One region of the Rahnella sp. EDr1-12 genome, then DNA from elsewhere that is predicted to be linked to it. Evidence: predicted binding sites of a transcription regulator. Region 1 holds the regulator's gene; each other region holds the start of a gene.
The links. The regulator LexA, encoded in region 1, represses DNA repair genes until DNA is damaged. The targets are predictions, from matches to a motif close to TNCTGTATGTACATACAGNA.
Positions count from the first base shown of each region.

Region 1 (7,176 bases):
TGATGATGTGAAAATCGGTGTGAAATCCACGGCAATTCTGTTTGGTCGTTTTGACACGCTGATTATCGGATTGCTGCAACTGGCGACGCTGGTTCTGATGGCCGTTGTCGGGCATCTTTCACAGCTTGGCGCGCCATTCTACTGGTCGCTGCTGCTGGCCGCTGCGCTGTTTGTCCATCAGCAAAAGTTGATTGCCAAACGTGAGCGTGACGCCTGTTTTCTGGCCTTCCGCCAGAATAACTACGTGGGCCTGGTGCTGTTCCTCGGTATTCTGATGAGCCTGCAGGCGTTCACTTTCTAAGTTTTCAGCCAGAAGAGCGCGCATAAAAAACGCCCGGACTTTTACAGAGTCCGGGCGTTTTGTTTTCTGCCATTCATCGCGTTACTGCGGGCGATCAGTGGTCAGTGTCGCGCACATCCATCTTAGGCTCAGCCGGAGGTTCCGTTGGCTGTGGCAGCTCTGAAGGCATACCGGCGCTCTCGATAGTGAGTTTGATATCCGGCGTCATCAGGTCACTCAGCATGATGTAAATCTCACGCGTTTGTTCCTGAATCGCATCCCCGCTGTCGCTGATATAGCCTTCTGCGCGCAGAGTGCCGACCAGCGTCGAGAAGACGGCTTTATCGAAGAACTCAGGGGCATTGATGCCGTGCAGCACCGACAGGCGCTGAGCCATAATCCGGCTCTCTTTTTCCAGCGCACCACGGTTGATGCTTGGATTCGTGGTGAGCAGGGAGAAGGTGATCGCATAACGTTGCAGCGTTTCACGCACACCCGCAGCCAGCAGTTGCAGCGTGCGGATACGCGCCGGGTTCAGCGATAACTCATCATCTTCCAGATGAATAATCTGCTGACGTGCCAGCTCAAGCGTCAGCACATCCAGCACCTGCGGCAGCTCGGCTTTGTCGAAATGCATAAACAGTTCAGCTTTCAGCATCGGATAAATCAGCTCAACCTGACGCAGTAATTCCGCGCGGCTAACCTGACGATGGTGCATCACAATGCTCGAAATCAGCGACGGCAACACCAGCATATGATGGATGTTGTTGCGGTAATACGTCATCAGCACGGCCTGTTCACGCGGCAGAACGATGATGTCGCCAATGTTATCTTTTTCGACCTGGAACTTGTTCATGTTCAGCGCGTGATCGAGCAACTGATTAGCGGTCAGATCAGGCACGGTCGAATCCGCGTTATACGGCACATTGCGCAGCAATTGCAGATAACAGTCGATCTGTTCGGTCAGCTGTTCGCGGGTCAGTGAGCGCTGACGCGATGCCAGCAGCGCGGTGCAACACAGGTTCATGGCGTTAGCCGCCGCTGAGTTGTTGATACGCACCATAATCTGCTCAGCCAGATCCTGCACCGTTGGCGTCAGCCAGCTCGGACGTTGCGCTTCAATAGGGTCGATCGCTTCACGCCAGGTTGGTACGTTCTGGTTCAGATAAGTGGTCAGATGCAGCGGCTCGCCGAAGTTCACATAACCCTGGCCGAGGTTGCGCAGTTTACGCAGGCCATTGAGCATCTGGGTCAGGCTCTCTTTTTCTTTGGTCGCGCCGCGCAACTCTTTGGCGTAAGTGCCCACTTCCATCACGTGCTCGTAACCGATGTAAATCGGCACCAGCGTAATCGGACGTGAACCGCCGCGCAGCATGGCCTGAATGGTCATTGCCAGCGTACCTGTTTTTGGCTCCAGCAGGCGTCCGGTGCGTGAACGGCCCCCTTCCACAAAATATTCGACTGAATAACCGCGGCTGAACAGTTCGCCCAGATATTCGCGGAAAACGGTCGAATACAGTTTGTTGCCTTTAAAGGTACGGCGAATGAAGAACGCGCCCAGACGGCGGAAAATCGGGCCGGCTGGCCAGAAATTCAGGTTGATACCGGCAGCAATGTGCGGTGGCACCAGCCCCTGGTGATAAAGCACGTAAGACAACAGCAGGTAATCCATGTGGCTGCGGTGGCAGGGCACATACACGATTTCCTGTCCGTCTTGCGCTAACTGGCGTACGCGCTCGGCATTGTTGACGTTGATGCCCTTATACAGGCGGTTCCACGTCCAGCTCAGCACGCGGTCAGAAAGGCGCACGGCTTCATAAGAGAAGTTTGCGGCAATTTCCTCCATCAGTGCGATAGCGTTTTGCTGGGCTTTTTCATGAGAAATTTTCTTGCTGCGCGCTTCGTCTTCAATCGCTTTTTCGATGGCTTTAGAGGCCAGCAGCTTATTGAACAAATCCTGACGGGCAGGAAGACGAGGACCGACGGCCGCCAGACGCAGACGGGAGAAGTGCATACGCGCTACGCGGGCCAGTTTCTGCGCGATGGTTTTATCCGTCCCGTGCTCGGTCGCCATGTAGCGCAACGAAACGGTATTGGAGAAACGGACAAAACTGTCGCGGCCCAGCCACAATACGGCGAAGAATTTCTGGATCCCGTTCAGCACGCGCAGATGCGGCGTGTCCTGACCTTCACGGCCTGGTGCCCGACCGAACATCACCGACACCGGCAACATCTGAATGTCTAATTCCGGGTTATTGCGGTGCAGGTCCAGATAGTCATGGAACAGCTTTACGGATTCCTGCTTCGGCGTGTAATACGAGAACACGCGCGGGCCTTCCGCGATAAACACGTGGCTTGGCAGCAGCGTTCCGTCGATATCCAGCGGGATCAGGGGATCGGGCAAATTCTGGGCGAGACACTGCGCACGCAGGGTCAGCAAATCTGCTTTGGAGTTATAAGGTAATACGTACAGGATCGGGCGCGTCGGGTCTAAGTGCAACTCGGTAACCGGATCTGTAGGTATGACTTTGCTCTTTACCAGCATCGAAAGCGGTAAATTCAATAATGTGTAATAAAGTCTACGCCAACCTGACATAAAAACGTGAAGCCTCTTGTTAGCCATTTCGCCGCAAGGATACCAGAAAGCTCAAATGAGATCTGTGGTGATGAGATACCATTAAACCGCTAAAATGCATCAAACACCCGAAGGACAACCCCTCAAGGATCAGTAACAGAATGGCGAACCAAGTCACTGGATTTACCCGAATTTATAAAGCAGCCGGTTACTCATGGAAAGGGCTGAAAGCGGCATGGCAGAATGAAGCTGCCTTTCGTCAGGAAGCCAGCGCTGCTATCCCGTTAATTTTTCTCTCTTTCTGGTTCGATGTCAGCAGCATTGAACGCATCTTACTCATAGGCTCAGTGGTGCTGGTTTGCGTGGTCGAACTGCTCAACAGCGCCGTGGAATGTGCGATTGACCGCATCGGACCTGAGTTCCACGTTCTTTCTGGCCGTGCAAAAGATATTGGCTCGGCTGCCGTACTGCTCACCATCATATTGGCGATTTTTGTCTGGGTCAGCATCTTTTGGCCGCGATGGTTCTGATTTGGAATCTGTCTTCCAGTAATCGTGCTTATGCACTGTTTTTATTCAATCTTAGGTTTTCATTGCCCGTTTAGCTGTATATACTCACAGCTAGACTGTATAAACAACCAGGGGGCGGAATGAAAGCTTTAACGACCAGACAACAAGAGGTCTATGACCTGATTCGCGATCATATCTCCACCACGGGTATGCCACCAACCCGCGCGGAGATTGCCGCTCGTCTTGGGTTCCGTTCCCCGAATGCTGCGGAAGAACATCTGAAAGCGCTGGCACGTAAAGGCGTGATCGAGATTGTTTCCGGCGCGTCACGCGGTATTCGTCTGCTGATGGAAGAAGAAGAAGGTTTACCGCTGATCGGCCGCGTTGCCGCCGGTGAACCTCTGCTCGCTCAGCAACATATCGAAGGGCATTATCAGGTTGATCCGGCGATGTTTAAGCCGAGCGCCGATTTCCTGCTGCGTGTCAGCGGTATGTCGATGCGTGATATCGGTATCCTCGACGGCGATTTACTGGCTGTTCATAAAACGCAGGACGTGCGTAATGGTCAGGTTGTCGTAGCCCGTATTGATGATGAAGTCACCGTGAAACGCCTGAAAAAACAGGGCAGCGTGGTGCAGTTATTGCCGGAAAACAGCGAGTTCCAGCCTATCGTGGTGGATTTACGTGAGCAGAATTTCAGTATTGAAGGGTTGGCCGTAGGCGTTATTCGCAACGGCGACTGGATTTAACCTTCGTACTTCGGGCTATCTCTGTGTTGGCTGCCTTCGCGAACCCTGGTCACATACTTGTGTATGCCCCCGACGTTCGTTCAGTTGCCGCCTTGATGTAACTCGAATGACTGGGTCAAATTGTTGATCCAAAGGGTCATGTTTTTGATTTGCGGGTCGTGAGCCGCCTCTGACATACCGCTAAGCTTTAACGTTTCATCTCGTCGCCCCTCTCGGGGCGATGTCATTTACAGGCATATCCCGAACCTCCGGCATGAGATTCTCTATGCAACAACATTCCCTTCTTCAAAAGCTAAAACACACCTTTTTGAGCCCGACCGATAAAGCCCTCTGGATGCTCGCGCTACCGATGATTTTTTCCAATATCACCGTGCCGTTGCTGGGGTTAGTGGATACGGCAGTGATCGGTCATCTCGACAGCCCCGACTATCTTGGCGGCGTTGCGGTCGGTTCGATGATCACCACCTTCCTGTTTATGATGCTGCTCTTTCTGCGCATGAGTACCACCGGTATGACCGCTCAGGCGCTCGGAGCGCAAGACAACCTGTTGCTGGCCCGCGCGTTCGTACAACCCTTTCTTCTGGCCGTGCTCGCCGGTGTGGTGATCTTGCTTTTCCGCCACCCTCTGATGGAAGGCGCTTTTCACATCGTCGGCGGGAGCCAGTCTGTGCTTGAACAGGCGCGGCTTTTTCTGGAGATCCGCTGGTACAGCGCCCCTGCGTCTCTGGCAAATCTGGTGATTTTGGGCTGGCTGCTTGGTATCCAGTACGTGCGCGGGCCGGTAATGCTGCTGATTGCCGGTAATCTGCTGAACATCGTGTTGGATCTTTGGCTGGTGATAGGGCTTGGCTGGAATGTCCGTGGTGCCGCCACGGCCACGGCCTGCTCAGAATATTTTACGCTGTTTATCGGATTGTTTTTGGTCTGGCGCGTGATGCAGCGCCGGGGCATCAGCCCTGCGCTGTTAACCTCTGCCTGGCGCGGTGATCTGCGGCGGCTGTTAAGTCTTAACCGCGACATTATGCTGCGCTCACTGCTTCTTCAACTTTGCTTTGCCTCACTGACCATTCTGGGGGCGCGTCTGGGCAGCCATATTGTGGCGGTCAATGCCGTGTTGATGAATCTTCTGACCTTCACCGCTTTTGCGCTCGACGGTTTTGCTTACGCCATTGAAGCCCATTCAGGTGAGGCGTTTGGCGCCCGCAATCGCGAAAAATTGCTCAATGTCTGGCGTGCCGCATGCCGTCAGGCCGGGCTGGTCGCTCTGGCATTTGCACTGATATACGCGCTGACCGGTGAACAGATTATCAATGCGCTGACGTCGTTACCGGAGCTGCGCCAGCTGGCCGATCGTTATCTTGGCTGGCAGATTGTTCTGCCGCTGGTGGCGGTGTGGTGTTATCTGCTCGACGGGATGTTTATCGGCGCCACGCGCGGAAGGGATATGCGTAACAGTATGGCGGTTGCCGCGCTGGGGTACGGGCTGACGCTGTTCACTTTGCCAATATTGGGTAACCACGCGCTTTGGCTGGCGCTGACGGTGTTCCTCGGATTACGTGGTATTGCACTGGGCTGGATATGGCACCGCTACTGGCAGCGCGACAGCTGGTTTTCATCGTCAGTTCACTGAATTAGCGGGCTTTTCAAACGGTGGGTAATCGCGGGTTGCCGTTATATCGTGCTTTGGAATAATCCTAATAATGGTTTTTATCCCTCCGATGGCAGGATAAATCGAAATTCTCTACTAACCTTTAAAGTGTTAAGCCCGAGCTGCAGCGGTAATCCGCAGCTCCACAACCCTAAGGTAACAGGAGATATTTTATGAATAAGGACCAAGCCGACGGTAACTGGAAGCAGTTTAAAGGCAAAGTAAAAGAAAAATGGGGCAAGCTGACCGATGATGACCTGACTGTCGTTGAAGGTAAACGCGATCAGCTGGTAGGGAAGATTCAGGAGCGTTACGGCTATCAGAAAGATCAGGCCGAAAAAGAGCTCAAAGATTGGGAATCAAGCAACAAATATCACTGGTAAAGCGCGACTCCCCCTCGCGTGTCAGTGACGTATCCTGAGATTTAGCTGCTCCTACCCGGAACGCTTCAGGATACGGGTACACGGATGTACCCAACTGCTTCACTGTATAAACTTGTGCAAAACGTCCATTACCCGAACATTTCACCCGCTAATGACCTTCCGCTATAAACTCCGCTTTAAACCCGACCCATCAGCGTTTCTTCACCACAATTGAATGATCGTGATCGCAGTGATCGTGGCTCTCGCAGGTTTCAACGACCTTGCAGTCGCCGCACAAGCCATGCGCTTCGACCACGGAATGACGCAGTTCAAAACCCGAATCCAGTGCCAGTTTCGCTAAGCGTTCTTCGATGCCGTCAGTGGTTTTTTCTGTTACCAGCCCGCAGCGATCGCAGATAAACAGCGCAGAGGTGTGGCTCGGCTCTTCGAAATGGTGGCACAGCACATAACTGTTGGCTGACTCGACCCGATGAATAAAGCCCTGTTCCAGCAGGAAATCCAGCGCCCGGTAAACGGTGGGCGGTTTAGCCTGTGGCTCGCTGACACGCAACAGATCCAGTAAATCATAGGCGCTGATCGCACCGGGTTGTTGCGCCATCAGACGCAGTACTTCCAGCCGCTGCGGGGTAAGGCGAACATTGCGCTGCTGGCAAAGTTCTTCAGCTTGTGAAAGTAATTTTTCCGGATTATTCAGGGTCATAGCAACGTTCTCTGAGCGCAGATGGGGGTCGATAAGCCACATCATGCGGCCATCTTTGATTTTATCATGCTTCGGCCAAATCGACGAATTATGCGCCGTTCAGCCCGCCATCGCGTCCAGTGCCTTTTCCACATACAGATAGCCAATGCCCATAATTTGCTGCTCCCGGCTCAGCGTGCCCGGTGCAATATGCGTCGCCTGAGTTTTGACATGATCGGTACGGTCAAAAGGATTGAGGCCGCTTTGTGCGCAGACGGTTTTCAGCCAGGCATCGCCAAAACCGCAACTGCGACCATAAAGATAAATGTGATTGATATTCAGAATGTTGAGGA
Region 1 covers NZ_JBLZNY010000001.1:2,028,581-2,035,756, reverse strand. The annotation lists gene ubiA (4-hydroxybenzoate octaprenyltransferase) at 1-301, shown strand, start outside; gene plsB (glycerol-3-phosphate 1-O-acyltransferase PlsB) at 396-2,876, opposite strand; gene ACO0U8_RS09340 (diacylglycerol kinase) at 3,017-3,385, shown strand; gene lexA (transcriptional repressor LexA) at 3,505-4,113, shown strand; gene dinF (MATE family efflux transporter DinF) at 4,379-5,743, shown strand; gene ACO0U8_RS09325 (CsbD family protein) at 5,935-6,144, shown strand; gene zur (zinc uptake transcriptional repressor Zur) at 6,335-6,844, opposite strand; gene ACO0U8_RS09315 (ROK family transcriptional regulator) at 6,944-7,176, opposite strand, start outside.

Region 2 (7,176 bases), on a different contig from region 1:
AGCCAGATGTTTCCCGAAAGAGGTCGATTTCAATTCCATATCATCACACCGTGTCTTTTCTTGATTCCTGACGGAAAAATAGTATGCGTTATTTTACATGTTCGGATTCGAAAGAGTATTTAGGAGTTCACCTTTGATAACCAGAGGCGATCCGGCCCACGAAACAAGGTAGAATAAAGCAGGTGTTTCCATTTAGTGAACATGAAATCTTTTAACATTTTTAATAACTTCGGGAAGATCCCAACATGCGCACAGTGCTCAATATTCTTAACTTTGTTTTAGGTGGCTTTTTCACCACTCTCGCCTGGCTGTTTGCCACGCTGGTCAGTATTGTGCTGATTTTCACCCTGCCTCTGACCCGTTCATGCTGGGAAATCACCCGTCTGTCGTTGCTGCCGTTCGGTAATGAAGCAGTACATGTCGATGATTTATATCCTGAGAGACGTAACGCGCTGCTTGCCGGTGGCGGTACTCTGCTGAATATCTTCTGGCTAATTTTCTTCGGCTGGTGGTTATGTATTTCCCACATTGTGGCGGGGATTGCTCAATGTATCAGTATTATTGGTATTCCAGTGGGCATCGCGAATTTTAAAATCGCCGCTATCGCACTTTGGCCGGTGGGCCGTCGGGTAGTTTCCGTTGAGCTGGCAAAACAAATGCGTGAATCCAATGCTGCGCGCCAACTTAATGACCGTCGCAATCGCTGAGCAACCTCGTTCGGCCAATTTTTTAATCACTGATTATGTTTAACGTGGGGTTTTCGTGCTCTCTATTGCACCAGGGTTAAGGCGTTATGCCTATAACAGCAATGTTCTTTATCACATCAGGATTTTCATTGCGCTGACCGGTGCTGCTGCGGTGCCGTGGTGGCTCGGCCAGACAACGCTGACTATTCCGCTGACGCTGGGTGTGGTGGCCGCGGCGCTGGCCGACCTTGATGACCGGCTGGCAGGGCGTCTGCGTAATTTGCTGATCACCCTGGTGTGCTTTTTCATTGCCTCGGCATCAATAGAGTTGCTGTTTCCCCATCCGTGGCTGTTTGCGCCAGGACTTATGCTCTCGACGTGCGGATTCATTCTGCTTGGCGCACTCGGACAACGTTATGCCACTATCGCGTTCGGCGCGTTGCTGATCGCGATTTATACCATGCTCGGCACCAGCATGTATCACATCTGGTATCAGCAACCCTTGCTGCTGCTGGCGGGGGCAATCTGGTACAACGTGCTGACACTTGCCGGGCATTTAATTTTCCCCATCCGCCCGCTTCAGGACCAGATCTCCCGCTGTTTCACCCAACTGGCCGCCTATCTGGAAGCCAAGGCAACGTTGTTTGACCCCGATCAGGAAGATAACAATCAGCAACTGGTGGAACTGGCAATGGCCAACGGTCAGCTGGTTGCGACGCTCAATCAGACCAAGAATACGCTGCAGACCCGGCTTAAAGGCGACCGGGGTCAGAAAGGAACGCGACGCACCCTGCACTACTACTTTGTCGTACAGGATATTCACGAACGGGCCAGTTCCTCTCACGTGAAATACCTGAAACTCAGTGAACAGTTCCATCACAGCGACATTTTATTCCGCTTCCAGCGCCTGATGAGTATGCAGGCGCGTGCCTGTTTACAGCTTTCTCAGTGCATTCTTTATCGGCAACCCTATACGCATAACAGCCAGTTTGAACGCGCCTTTGCACGGCTTGAAGAGGCACTTAAGCGTCTGGAAACTCAGGGGGAACACCGGGAGATGTTGCAGGCGTTGCGCCACCTTTTGCGCAATCTGCATGCGATCGATGCGCAGCTGGCGAATATTGAATCCGAGCAATCGTTGCCGGAAAATCAGGCCGGGAAAAGCCCGTTTGTTGAAGACCGCCTCACCGGCCTGGATGATATCTGGCTGCGGATCTCACGTCACTTCACGCCGCAATCGGTATTATTCCGCCACGCAATCCGCATGTCCGTCGTGCTATTTGTCGGATATGTATTTATCCAGGTCAGCGGGCTGAATCACGGTTACTGGATTTTGCTGACCAGTCTGTTCGTATGCCAGCCTAACTACAGCGCAACGCGCCGGCGGTTAGCGCTGAGGATTATCGGGACCCTGGCCGGTATCGCGCTGGGCATACCCATTCTGTATTTCGTTCCCTCAGTGGATGGTCAGATGATCCTGATCGTAATCAGCGGGTTGCTGTTCTTCGCGTTTCGCACCGTGCAATACGCCCAGGCCACCATGTTTATCACCTTGCTGGTCTTGCTGTGCTTCAATTTGCTGGGCGAAGGGTTCGAAGTGGCAATCCCGAGGATTATTGATACGCTCATTGGCTGCGCCATTGCCTGGGCCGCCGTGACATTTATCTGGCCTGACTGGAAATTCCGCCAGATTGACCGGGTAGTCAGTAAAACCTTTCAGGCCAACTGCCGTTATCTTGATGCCATTCTGGTGCAATATCATCAGGGCAAGGACAACAGTCTTGATTATCGCCTTGCGCGACGTGATGCGCATAACTGCGATGCTGAACTGGCGTCCGTTGTCTCCAATATGAGCTCGGAGAAAAACAATGAGACGGCGACGCTTGAGGCAGCCTTTCGCCTGCTGTGCCTCAATCACACTATGCTCAGTTATATTTCAGCGTTGGGTGCCCACCGCGAAAAACTCCAGGATGCCGAAACGTTGCGCTTACTGGATGATGCTGCATGCTGCGTGGATGGCGCCCTGAATCATATGACAACCGAGACAGCCCGGGTACAGCGCGCACTTGATCACCTGACCTCGCGGATTCAGATGCGTACGACAGAATCAGACAGTAAAGAGCAACTTGTACTGCAGCAAATCGGATTGCTGGTGGCTCATTTACCTGAGCTCACCAGCCTGAATAACAAGATTTCGCCGGAACAGCATCACTCCTGATACCGTTAACCTCCGGGCATTCACTCCAGTCCCATTAATGTGGATCCTGGAGTGGGTGTTCCGATTGCTCTTGCTGATGCCTGTACCATTGAATTAACGACTCACGGGATGACATCGGCAGAGCAGCCTCATGAAATCCAAGAATTGCCCCTTCCAGCGCCATTAATATGTTAATACCCAAATCTTTTTTCACGGTACAGAGCTTTTTGTACGTCAGACATGATCCCAGCGATTTAAGATCGCCCGAATTTTCAATACCCACCTCCCAGAGTAATTTTTCCAGCGCCAGCGTCAAATTGGGGAGATCTTTTAACCGCCCTGCCTCGTTTTTTTTACGTTTATTGATATCATGCTGCATCCCTGTGAGAGAAAGCATGGCCATCTGGCGCAGTTTTCTGGGTTTCTCCCACTGAGCTTTGCTCACTTTGAAATAACGAAGAAAAACGGGCATTCCGCGTTTACGATAAATCAGCCTTTCCATTCCTAGCTCGCAAAAATATTGCTCAGTTTCATCACTGGCGCGCAGGTACAACTCGCCGTCGGACACAAGAGCAAACATCACGCGGTCAGCCGATAAACTGTACCCGCCGAACTGCGAGCGTGCACGTATGTTGCCCAATGAGGCAAAGAGTTCCGTACATTGAAGAATCCGTTTTTTTGACTGGCTTATCATTGCGTTATCCTTTTCATAATCATTCCATAGAACCATTTCTGGGTTAGCTAAACAGCTAAAATCAAAATACGCAATGTGGAGCACTGCGCCAAATACAAAATGCATTTGCAGTCAGTTACCTTCAAAATTTGCGAGATATCTTGGAAAAATTGGGTTGATCTTTGTGCACCGCCAGAGTACTGTACATTCATACAGTAACTTACTGGGGTACATCACTATGCGAACTCAACACCATGCAAATCATCATTTTAGTCAGCTTGCTTTGCCGGTAGATCATCAACAGGTAAATACGTCTGCGTCTCTGAATAATGGTCTGATCACTGAGTTCGTCTATAGTGCGAGCCAACCGGCGTTTGCCCAACTGTTACTGCCTCTGCTTCAACATCTCGGCACGCAATCCCGCTGGTTGTTATGGCTCACGCCGCAGCAAAAATTGAGCCGTATCTGGTTATCAGAATCGGGTTTGCCTGTAGATAAGATGGTGCAGGTAAATCAGATCACCGCGATGTCGACGGTGGACGCGATGGAGAAGGCATTACAGACCGGAAATTACAGTGTGGTATTAGGTTGGCTACCTGAATTGAACGATCTTGAGAGGGAAAGACTGCAAATTGCAGCCCGTCAGGGGGAGGCTTACGGGTTCGTGATGAAGCCGACAAATGAGCAGAGTTCAGCCAATGGACATCACTCAACCGTAAAAATTCACTCATTTGTATATCATTAGTTCAAATTAGGAATGTTCCGATGAAAATAATGCGGAACTTAGTGATTTGTGCTGGAACTGGCCCCAAAGCCAGTAAAAATGGGCATTCCTGACGCAGATATCCTCCAAGTTTTGTCAACAAAAGGTCAAACACGTTAAGAAATGTGTACATTTTTCCCTTTTTTTCCACAGCGTTAACACTTCAAGCTTGTAAGTTTCGCGCCACGTTGTAGACTTTACAACGCCAAGGTTGCTCTATAATGCCAACGTAAAGTGGCAAGTTCTTAATTGACGCAATAACCTTGGCGCAAGGATTTTAACCAAGGGCTTACAGCTTAAAGCTCAATTGCCTATTTGGATGATAACGAGGCGCAAAAATGAAAAAGACAGCTATCGCATTAGCAGTGGCACTGGCAGGTTTCGCTACCGTAGCGCAAGCCGCCCCTAAAGATAACACCTGGTATACCGGTGGTAAATTGGGCTGGTCCCAATACCATGACACTGGTTTCGCAAATGCTTACGAAGGTATCGGCAACGGCCCTACCCACGAAAGCCAACTGGGTGCAGGTGCGTTCTTGGGTTACCAAGCGAACCAATACCTGGGCTTTGAAATGGGATATGACTGGCTTGGTCGCATGCCTTCTAAAGGCAGCGTAAACAACGGCGCGTTCAAAGCACAAGGCGTTCAGCTGGCTGCTAAATTGAGCTACCCACTGACTGACGATCTGGACCTGTACACCCGTCTGGGTGGTATGGTTTGGCGTGCAGATTCAAAAGGTAACTTCAACAATGGCGCTGCTGGCCGCATCAGCGACCACGACACCGGTGTTTCTCCACTGGCAGCCGTTGGTGTTGAATACGCAGTAACCAAAAACTGGGCTACCCGTCTGGATTACCAGTGGGTTAACAACATCGGTGACGCAGCTACAGTTGGCGCACGTCCTGATAACGGCATGCTGTCTGTGGGTGTTTCTTACCGTTTCGGTCAAGATGAAGCAGCTGCTCCAGTTGTTGCTCCAGCACCAGCTCCAGCTCCAGTTGTAGAGACTAAGAAATTCACTCTGAAATCTGACGTTCTCTTCAACTTCAACAAATCGACCCTGAAACCAGAAGGCCAACAAGCTCTGGATCAACTGTACAGCCAGTTGAGCTCAATCGATCCTAAAGACGGTTCTGTTATCGTTCTGGGTTACACCGACCGTATCGGTTCAGAACAATACAACCAGAAACTGTCTGAGCAACGTGCACAGAGCGTAGTAGATTACCTGGTATCTAAAGGTATCCCTGCTAACAAGATCTCTGCACAAGGCCAAGGTAAATCTAACCCAGTTACTGGTTCTACCTGTGACTCCGTTAAAGGTCGTGCTGCTCTGATCGACTGCCTGGCACCAGACCGTCGTGTAGAAATCGAAGTTAAAGGCTACAAAGATACTGTTACTCAGCCACAGGCTTAATAACACTCTTTAGCTTTTGCTACAGATACTAAAAACCCCGCCTCGGCGGGGTTTTTTTATGTCCTGATTTAAAAATCAGAAGCCAAACCGGAACAGATAACGTTGCTAATCAGAAAGGATATAGCGACAAGTCAGCTATCTTGTTTACCCAGAATTTGCTGTAAATCTTCCTTCAGTGATGACATCTGATTCGCATATTTCTCTTTACGTTCAGCATCTTCAAGCAACTGTATAATCGTATCCGACAACGTTGCCCCGCGACGTTGTGCGAGCCCTGCAAGACGCTGCCAGACCAAAAACTCCAGATCGATAGACTTCTTACGGGTGTGCTGATGTTCAGCATTGAAATGGCGTTTACGACGGGCGCGAATGGTTTGCTTGAGACGATTTTCCAGCGCCGGATTCATATTATTAGCAATCCAGTCCATGACCTTTACCGGTTCATTTTCCAGACTAAGAAGTTGATTCACTGATTCATGCGCAGCGCTGTTTTCTAAATGGCGGGTGATCCGCTCACCTTCCCGGTGTTTTTTCACCAGATACTTCCATTTCCAACCGCTTTCGAGATTTTCCAGTTGCTGATATTTCATCGTGAACTCTTCTGTGACCACGTAACTTTACTAAGCATAACAGTTTTATTTCAATTTTCACTGCAAATAAACCCGCCGCTTTGTTTGTTTTTTGCGCACCCGTTCAGCAATGTGCGTTAACTCGGATTTGGGGGTGACTCTCATTGTATGCAGCCGTGTTTATTCTTGTATAATCGCACTTTCCCTTTTTATAGAAAACAGCTAACACATTGACCAATAACCGACTTGACTGGCAGCTTTTACTGCCCGACTCCGCGCCTTATGAGGCAATCTTTGCAACGGCTGCCCAGTTAGCCCCTGTCGATTTCGCTGGAACTCAGCCTCGGCTGGAAAATGGTTTAACGCTGTTTTGTCATCCCCGCTCGCGCCCCCGCTTTATGGTCCTTAAAGCACAGGAAAACCGTGAGTATCTGTCACGTATTTCGAATGTGGTCAGCGAACTGCTCCCTGAGCCGCAAGAAATTGCCGGTAACCGCTATCACATCGAAGGCAATAAAGTGACGCTGCTGGCGGCAAAATCGGCAGAAGATGCCTTTGCAGCCAAATATACATGTCAGTACCGTGAGTGGGTTGAGCCGGAACAGCTGTTTGGCTGCGTGCGGATCTATAAAGACCAAATTCAGCTTGAACCAGGATTGGTCCATCATCTGAACGGTGGCGTTCTGATTCTGTCGATTCGCAGCCTGCTCGCGCAGCCTCTGATGTGGTTACGTCTCAAGCAGATGATTACCGAAGGGCAATATCACTGGGTTTCTCCCGATGAAACACGCCCGTTGCCGGCAACCATTCCGCCAATGCCGTTGGATATCCGCCTGATTCTGGTGGGTGACCGCCTGTCTCTTGGCGATCTCA
Region 2 covers NZ_JBLZNY010000002.1:289,355-296,530, forward strand. The annotation lists gene helD (DNA helicase IV) at 1-39, opposite strand, end outside; gene ACO0U8_RS10855 (YccF domain-containing protein) at 246-707, shown strand; gene yccS (YccS family putative transporter) at 763-2,904, shown strand; gene ACO0U8_RS10865 (TfoX/Sxy family DNA transformation protein) at 2,939-3,682, opposite strand; gene sulA (SOS-induced cell division inhibitor SulA) at 3,795-4,301, shown strand; gene ompA (porin OmpA) at 4,658-5,734, shown strand; gene matP (macrodomain Ter protein MatP) at 5,866-6,324, opposite strand; gene ACO0U8_RS10885 (AAA family ATPase) at 6,534-7,176, shown strand, end outside.
Region 2: the regulator LexA is predicted to act here: its motif matches at 3,755-3,774, upstream of sulA (SOS-induced cell division inhibitor SulA).

Region 3 (7,176 bases), on a different contig from region 1:
AATTGACGGCTTCTGAAATTTATTGGGGGGGAAAAAGGTTGCGCGAGATTATAGTGAGTCCGGCTCACAAAAACCAGCGATTATCTGGTTCCATCCGTCGCAACACCCCGGATTTTATCCCGGCGCACGCGCACAGCTTCGGATTAAGTGATATTCTGTCAGGCCACTCGCCACAACGTCTGGCGGGGATTATTTAACCCTAAACCTACAGCATCTCAATCAGTTCCCCTGCTAATGGAGCCTGACTGAGCTGACTGTCACAGGAGACTTATAGTGTCTGAACTGTCTCAGCTTTCGCCACAACCGTTGTGGGATATTTTTGCCAAAGTATGTTCGATTCCACACCCTTCTTATCATGAAGAAGCGCTGGCAAAACACATCGTTGAATGGGCACAGGAAAAAGGTATCCACGCTGAGCGTGATGAAGTGGGTAATATCTTGCTGCGCAAACCGGCCACCAAAGGCATGGAAAATCGCAAAGCGGTTGCCCTGCAGGCGCACCTCGACATGGTGCCGCAGAAGAACAACGATACCGTTCACGATTTCACTAAAGATCCCATTCAGCCGTTCATTGAAGACGGTTGGGTAAAAGCACGCGGCACGACGCTGGGTGCGGACAACGGCATCGGTCTGGCGTCTGCGCTGGCGGTTCTGGCGGATGAAAGCGTCGAACACGGCCCGCTGGAAGTGTTGCTGACCATGACCGAAGAAACGGGCATGGCGGGTGCATTTGGCCTGCAACCGGGCTGGTTACAGTCTGAAATCCTGATCAACACCGATTCAGAAACCGAAGGCGAAATCTACATGGGTTGCGCAGGCGGCATTGATTTTACCGCCACTCTGCCACTCAGCCGCGAAGCGGTACCTGCTGGTTTCACCACGCTGAAAGTGACGCTGAAAGGCCTGAAAGGCGGCCACTCCGGCGCTGATATCCATCTTGGCCTGGGCAATGCCAGCAAACTTCTGGCGCGTTTCCTGGCAGACAACGCCGACACACTGGGCCTGCGCCTGCTGGATTTCACCGGCGGTACGCTGCGCAACGCCATTCCGCGTGAAGCCATTGCAACGCTTTCTATCGCAACGGACAAAACCGATGCGCTGAAAGCGGCCGCAGAGGAATTCCTGGCGACGATTCAGTTTGAACTGTCCGCGGTTGAGAAGAAAATCGCACTGGTTGTTGAAGCGGCTGAAAGCAACGCGAAAGCACTGACTGCTGAAACTCAGGGCAAATTCCTCGCACTGCTGAATGCCACACCAAACGGTGTGATCCGCATGAGCGATGACGTGAAAGGCGTGGTTGAAACCTCCCTGAACGTCGGCGTTGTCACCATGAAAGACGATGAAGTGGCGATCAACAGCCTGATCCGTTCTCTTATCGACAGCGGTAAAGAGTACGTGGTCAGCATGCTGAACTCACTGAGCGCGCTGTCCGGCGCGAAAAGTCTGGCGAAAGGCAGCTACCCTGGCTGGAAACCCGAGCCAAGCTCGCCGGTGATGACGCTGGTGCGTGAAACCTACGAAACGCTGTTCAGCAAGACGCCAAACATCATGGTGATCCACGCCGGTCTGGAATGCGGTCTGTTCAAAAAACCGTACCCGGACATGGACATGGTTTCCATCGGGCCTACCATCACCGGGCCACACTCGCCGGATGAGCAGGTTGAAATTGAAAGCGTTGAGCTGTACTGGAAACTGCTGACCGCCCTGCTGAAAGCGATTCCTGAGCGCGGTTAATACCCGATCCCCGAAATCATCCGGGCTGTATCTGGGTGGCAACTGAGTAAATTCCCGGTCACATACACAAATATGTGACCGGCGTTTGCGAAGGCAGCCCACGCAGAGACAGCTTGAAGGATGACGGGGATCATTCCCAGGGAAGCAGAAGCTGCCGCTCTATCTGCGGATCCTGCAACGTCACATGCAATCCCACCAGCCTGACGCCCCGTCCGCCCCGCCGTTGTTCCCAGGCTTCCCGTGCGACTTTCAGTAAATCGTCTTTATTGAGTACCGGCCAGACGTGTTCCTGCGTGGTCTGCTGGAAATCATGGAATTTAAGTTTCACGCCCTGTCGGGCGATGCGCAGACTCGGGCTGACTTTGCTCAGGCGCGTATGTAATTCCGGGTACAACCGTTCGATCAGCGCCACGCACTCTTCCCAACTGTGAATATCTTCGGCCAGCGTGCGCTCGACGCCGACGGATTTACGCAGCCGCTCGGGGGAAATCTCACGTTCGTCAATGCCCTGACTGCGCTCCCACAGCACGCGGCCAAACTTTCCGAAACCTTTAAGCAAGGCTGCCAGATCATAGCGCTGCACGTCGCCACAGGTATTCAGGCCGTGCTCCTGCAAACGCTGTGCGGTGACTTTGCCGACGCCGGGGATTTTACTCAGCGGTAAATTTTGCAAAAACGCATCGACTTTATCCGGCGTAATCACAAACTGTCCGTTAGGTTTATTCAGATCAGAGGCTATTTTTGCCAGAAACTTAATGGGCGCGATACCCGCCGAGGCGGTCAGATTGATTTCATCGGAGATCGCCTGGCGGATTTGTGCAGCAATCAGCGTGGCGGATCCGTTGCACTGGGTGGCGTCGGAGACGTCGAGATAAGCTTCGTCCAGTGACAAGGGTTCAATCAGCGGAGTGTACCGCGCAAAGATTTCACGGATATGGTTTGAGGCTTCTTTATAAGCCTCCATTCTGCCGGGGATCACTTTCAGATGCGGACAGAGTTTCAGCGCCATACCGGTGGGCATCGCGCTGTGCACACCGAATTTACGCGCAGGATAATTGGCGGTGCTGATCACACCACGGCGATCGCGGCTGCCGCCGATGGCGATAGGAATGTCGCGCAGGGAAGGATCATCGCGCATCTCGACGGCCGCGAAAAAGCAGTCCATATCCACGTGAATGATTTTACGCATAGCCCTCCCCTGATAACTGTATAAGTATACAGTTAGCCGGTGCAATTTCAAACACAGAAAATGGCGGTAAATTTGGGTTAATTAATCACCAATAATGGCAAGCGCCAGTAATTAACAAACCGAAACTCATTATTCAATATTTGATGATTGCTAAAATATTAATCAGTATTAATATGGCAACGTTTCAGACAGGTTGTAGATAAGAAATCAATCAGTGGCGGTCTTAAAGATGGTTCCATCTGTAGACAAAACATCAGAATTATTACCAAGCAGGATTTAGAATGATCAGAATCGCGCTGTTCCTTGCGATGCTCCTCAGTTTGCCTTTATTTACAGCAAATTACGCCGTGGCCAGTGAACCTGTCCCGGTCAATGCTGCGCTTAAAAAGCAGTTGTTAGGCGCGCCAGTTTATATCCAGATTTTCAAACAAGAACGTAAACTCGAATTGTATGCCCAGCTCGACGGCGAATTTCGTCTGATCGGCAGCTATGGCATCTGCGATTTTTCCGGCGGTTTGGGGAATAAACGTCGTGAAGGCGATTTCAAAAGCCCGGAAGGTTTTTATAACGTGGATATCCACCACCTGAAACCTGACAGCCGCTTTTATCGTGCTATCAACATCGGCTTCCCGAACGCCTATGACATCTCACAGGGTTACTCAGGTAAGTACCTGATGATCCACGGTAACTGTAAATCCATTGGGTGTTATGCAATGACAGACGGTTACATGGATGAGATCTTCACCTATGTTCAGGCAGCGTTCCAGTTCGGGCAGCGTAATTTGCAAATCAGCATTTACCCGTTCCGTATGACCGATGCCAACATGACCGCGCACAAAAACTCAAGCTACATCAACTTCTGGCGTCAGCTTCAGCCTGGCTATGCGTACTTTGAGAAACACCATCAGGCGCCCAACGTGGTGGTGACTGACGGTAAATATGAAGTGCTCCAGCCGCTGTCTAATACCCCGCTCTCCTCACAGCTGGCGTTCACCCAGGTGAAATAACGCGAACTCGCCTGGGGCAATTTTGTTCCAGGTTTCGTTTGCGGTCAGCGGTTGCGTGGCAATCACGGTGACGACATCATCAGGTGTCGTCTGCTGCTGAAAATCAATTTCCACATCCTGATCCAACAACGTTGCCTTGCCAAACGGCGCGCGGCGCGTGATCCAGTGCAAATTTGTCGAACAATAGGCCATCACAAAATGCCCGTCCGACAGCAGCATATTAAACACCCCTTTTTCGCGTAACTCATTGGCCAGCGACGCAATATAGCGGAACACCGGCGGCCAGCTTGCCGGGCGACGCGGATAACGTTGAGTGAGTTTGTGCAGCAGCCAGCAAAAAGCGTATTCGCTGTCAGTCTGGCCTATCGGGCGCAGTGTGCCGGTATCGAGCTGGCGGTAACCGCGCAGCTGACCGTTGTGTGCGTAGGTCCAGTTGCGTCCCCACAGTTCCCGGGTAAACGGATGGGTATTTTCCAGCGCCACTTCGCCACGGTTTGCCTGACGAATATGGGAAATCACCGCGCAGGATTTGATCGGGTATTCCTGAACCAGGCGGGCGATGGGCGAATTAAAACTCGGCAGCGGATCTTTAAAAGTACGGCAGCCATTCCCCTCATAGAAGGTAATGCCCCAGCCGTCTTTATGCGGGCCAGTCCCGCCACCGCGCTGCACCAGTCCACTGAAACTAAAACAAATATCAGTTGGAACGTTAGCGCTCATCCCGAGCAATTCGCACATCACCAGCCTCCTTTACTGCAAAGGGCTTATGCCTTCGCCATCTCTTTTTCGATCAGAAGAATCAAAATGTGAATAACTTTAATGTGGATTTCCTGCACACGGTCAGCGAAGCCGAAGTGTGGAACGCGGATTTCCACGTCAGCAGATCCGTCCATCTTGCCGCCGTCTTTACCGGTCAGGGTAATGACTTTCATGCCTTTGGCACGCGCAGCGTCAATAGCTTTGATGACGTTTGCGGAATTCCCGGACGTGGAGATGCCCAGCAGCACATCGCCTTTCTGGCCAACCGCTTCCAGATAACGAGAGAAAATATACTCATAGCCGAAATCGTTACCCACGCAGGAAATGTGGCTGACGTCAGAAATCGCAATCGCCGGGTAGCCCGGACGGTTCTCACGGTAGCGGCCGGTCAGTTCTTCCGCAAAATGCATGGCATCGCAGTGGGAACCGCCGTTGCCGCAGGAAATCACTTTCCCGCCCGCTTTGAATGAATCCGCCAGCAGCACTGCTGCACGTTGAATAGACTCAATATTTGCCGGATCGCTGATGAATTTATTCAGCGTTTCAGCAGCTTCGTTCAGTTCAGTACGGATAATATCCTGGTACATAGCAGCCTCTTTTATGTCCATTTGCAGCCGTTGAAACACAGCCGATAGCAATAAAACTTTCCGCTGTGCAGTGTAACGGATCGGCGGATCGGCGAGAAGCAATGAAGCGGTAATGATTCCGATAGTTTCCATTTTTGACGCTTCGTGCGGCCGGATTGTGAGCTGTGTTGTAATTAGTATGTAAACACATTGATAAAGAAATGAGCATGAACTAAAACCATTGTATCCCTACAACAGGTCAGACCTCCTACTACTCAGGAGCATTACTATGATGGTTCTCAGCATTGTTGCATTTGTCGTTATCCTTGGTGCGCTGTTTTATCACCGCGTCAACCTCACCCTTAGCAGCCTGATTTTACTGGCGTTCACCGCCGTGATGGGCGCGATCAATCTGTGGACGCTGTGGCTGTTAGTGCCACTGGCGATCCTGTTGCTGCCACTGAACATCCCGGCCCTGCGCCGTTCATTATTCTCCGGCCCGGCACTTCGCACCTTCCGCAAAGTCATGCCAGCCATGTCACGCACGGAAAAAGAAGCGATTGAAGCCGGTACCACCTGGTGGGAAGGCGACCTGTTTGGCGGCAAGCCGGACTGGAAAAAGCTGCAGGATTATCCTGAGCAGCGCCTGACAGAAGAAGAACAGCGCTTTATTGACGGCCCGGTGGAAGAAGCCTGCCGCATGGCGAATGATTTTGAGATCACTCACGAACTGGCTGATTTGCCGCCGGAGCTGTGGGCGTATCTGAAAGAGCACCGCTTCTTCGCGATGATCATTAAGAAAGAGTACGGCGGCCTCGAATTCTCGGCTTACGCTCAGGCTCGTGTTTTACAGAAACTGGCCGGTGTGTCAGGGATCCTGGCGATCACCGTCGGCGTACCAAACTCCCTCGGTCCGGGCGAATTGCTGCAACATTACGGAACCGAAGAGCAAAAAGATCACTATCTGCCGCGTCTGGCCGAAGGCCTGGAAATTCCGTGTTTCGCACTGACCAGCCCCGAAGCGGGTTCTGATGCCGGCGCAATCCCGGATTTCGGTATTGTGTGTAAAGGCCAGTGGCAGGGCAAAGAAGTGCTCGGTATGCGCCTGACCTGGAACAAGCGTTACATCACGCTGGCACCTATCGCCACCGTGCTCGGTCTGGCATTCAAACTGAAAGACCCCGATCATCTGCTCGGCAACGAAACTGATTTAGGCATCACCTGTGCGCTGATCCCAACGGATACCCAGGGTGTGGAAATCGGCCACCGTCACTTCCCGCTGAACGTGCCTTTCCAGAACGGTCCGACGCGGGGTAACGACATTTTTGTCCCGATCGACTACATCATTGGCGGCCCGAAAATGGCCGGTCAGGGCTGGCGTATGCTGGTGGAATGTCTGTCCGTGGGCCGTGGCATCACGCTGCCGTCAAACTCCACCGGCAGCCTGAAATCTCTGGCGATGGCGACCGGCGCTTATGCCTATATCCGCCGTCAGTTCAAACTGCCGATCGGTAAAATGGAAGGTATCGAAGAGCCGCTGGCACGCATCGCGGGGAACGCTTATGTCATGGACGCGGCGGCGACGCTTATCACCAACGGCATTATGCTGGGTGAAAAACCGGCGGTGCTGTCGGCGATTGTGAAATATCACTGTACGCACCGCGGTCAGCGCGCCGTAATGGATGCGATGGATATCACCGGCGGTAAAGGCATCATGCTCGGTAAAAGCAACTTTGTTGCCCGCACCTATCAGGGCGCGCCGATTGCCATCACCGTGGAAGGGGCCAACATCCTCACCCGCAGTATGATCATCTTTGGCCAGGGCGCGATCCGCTGCCATCCTTACGTGCTGCGTGAAATGGCGGCAGCGGAGAAAAATGATCTGGTCGATTTCGACCGGGCGCTGTTCGGCCATCTCGGC
Region 3 covers NZ_JBLZNY010000002.1:907,078-914,253, forward strand. The annotation lists gene ACO0U8_RS13485 (hypothetical protein) at 54-197, shown strand; gene pepD (beta-Ala-His dipeptidase) at 274-1,734, shown strand; gene dinB (DNA polymerase IV) at 1,865-2,923, opposite strand; gene dpaA (peptidoglycan meso-diaminopimelic acid protein amidase) at 3,205-3,930, shown strand; gene ACO0U8_RS13505 (class II glutamine amidotransferase) at 3,901-4,668, opposite strand; gene lpcA (D-sedoheptulose 7-phosphate isomerase) at 4,695-5,276, opposite strand; gene fadE (acyl-CoA dehydrogenase FadE) at 5,545-7,176, shown strand, end outside.
Region 3: the regulator LexA is predicted to act here: its motif matches at 2,938-2,957, upstream of dinB (DNA polymerase IV).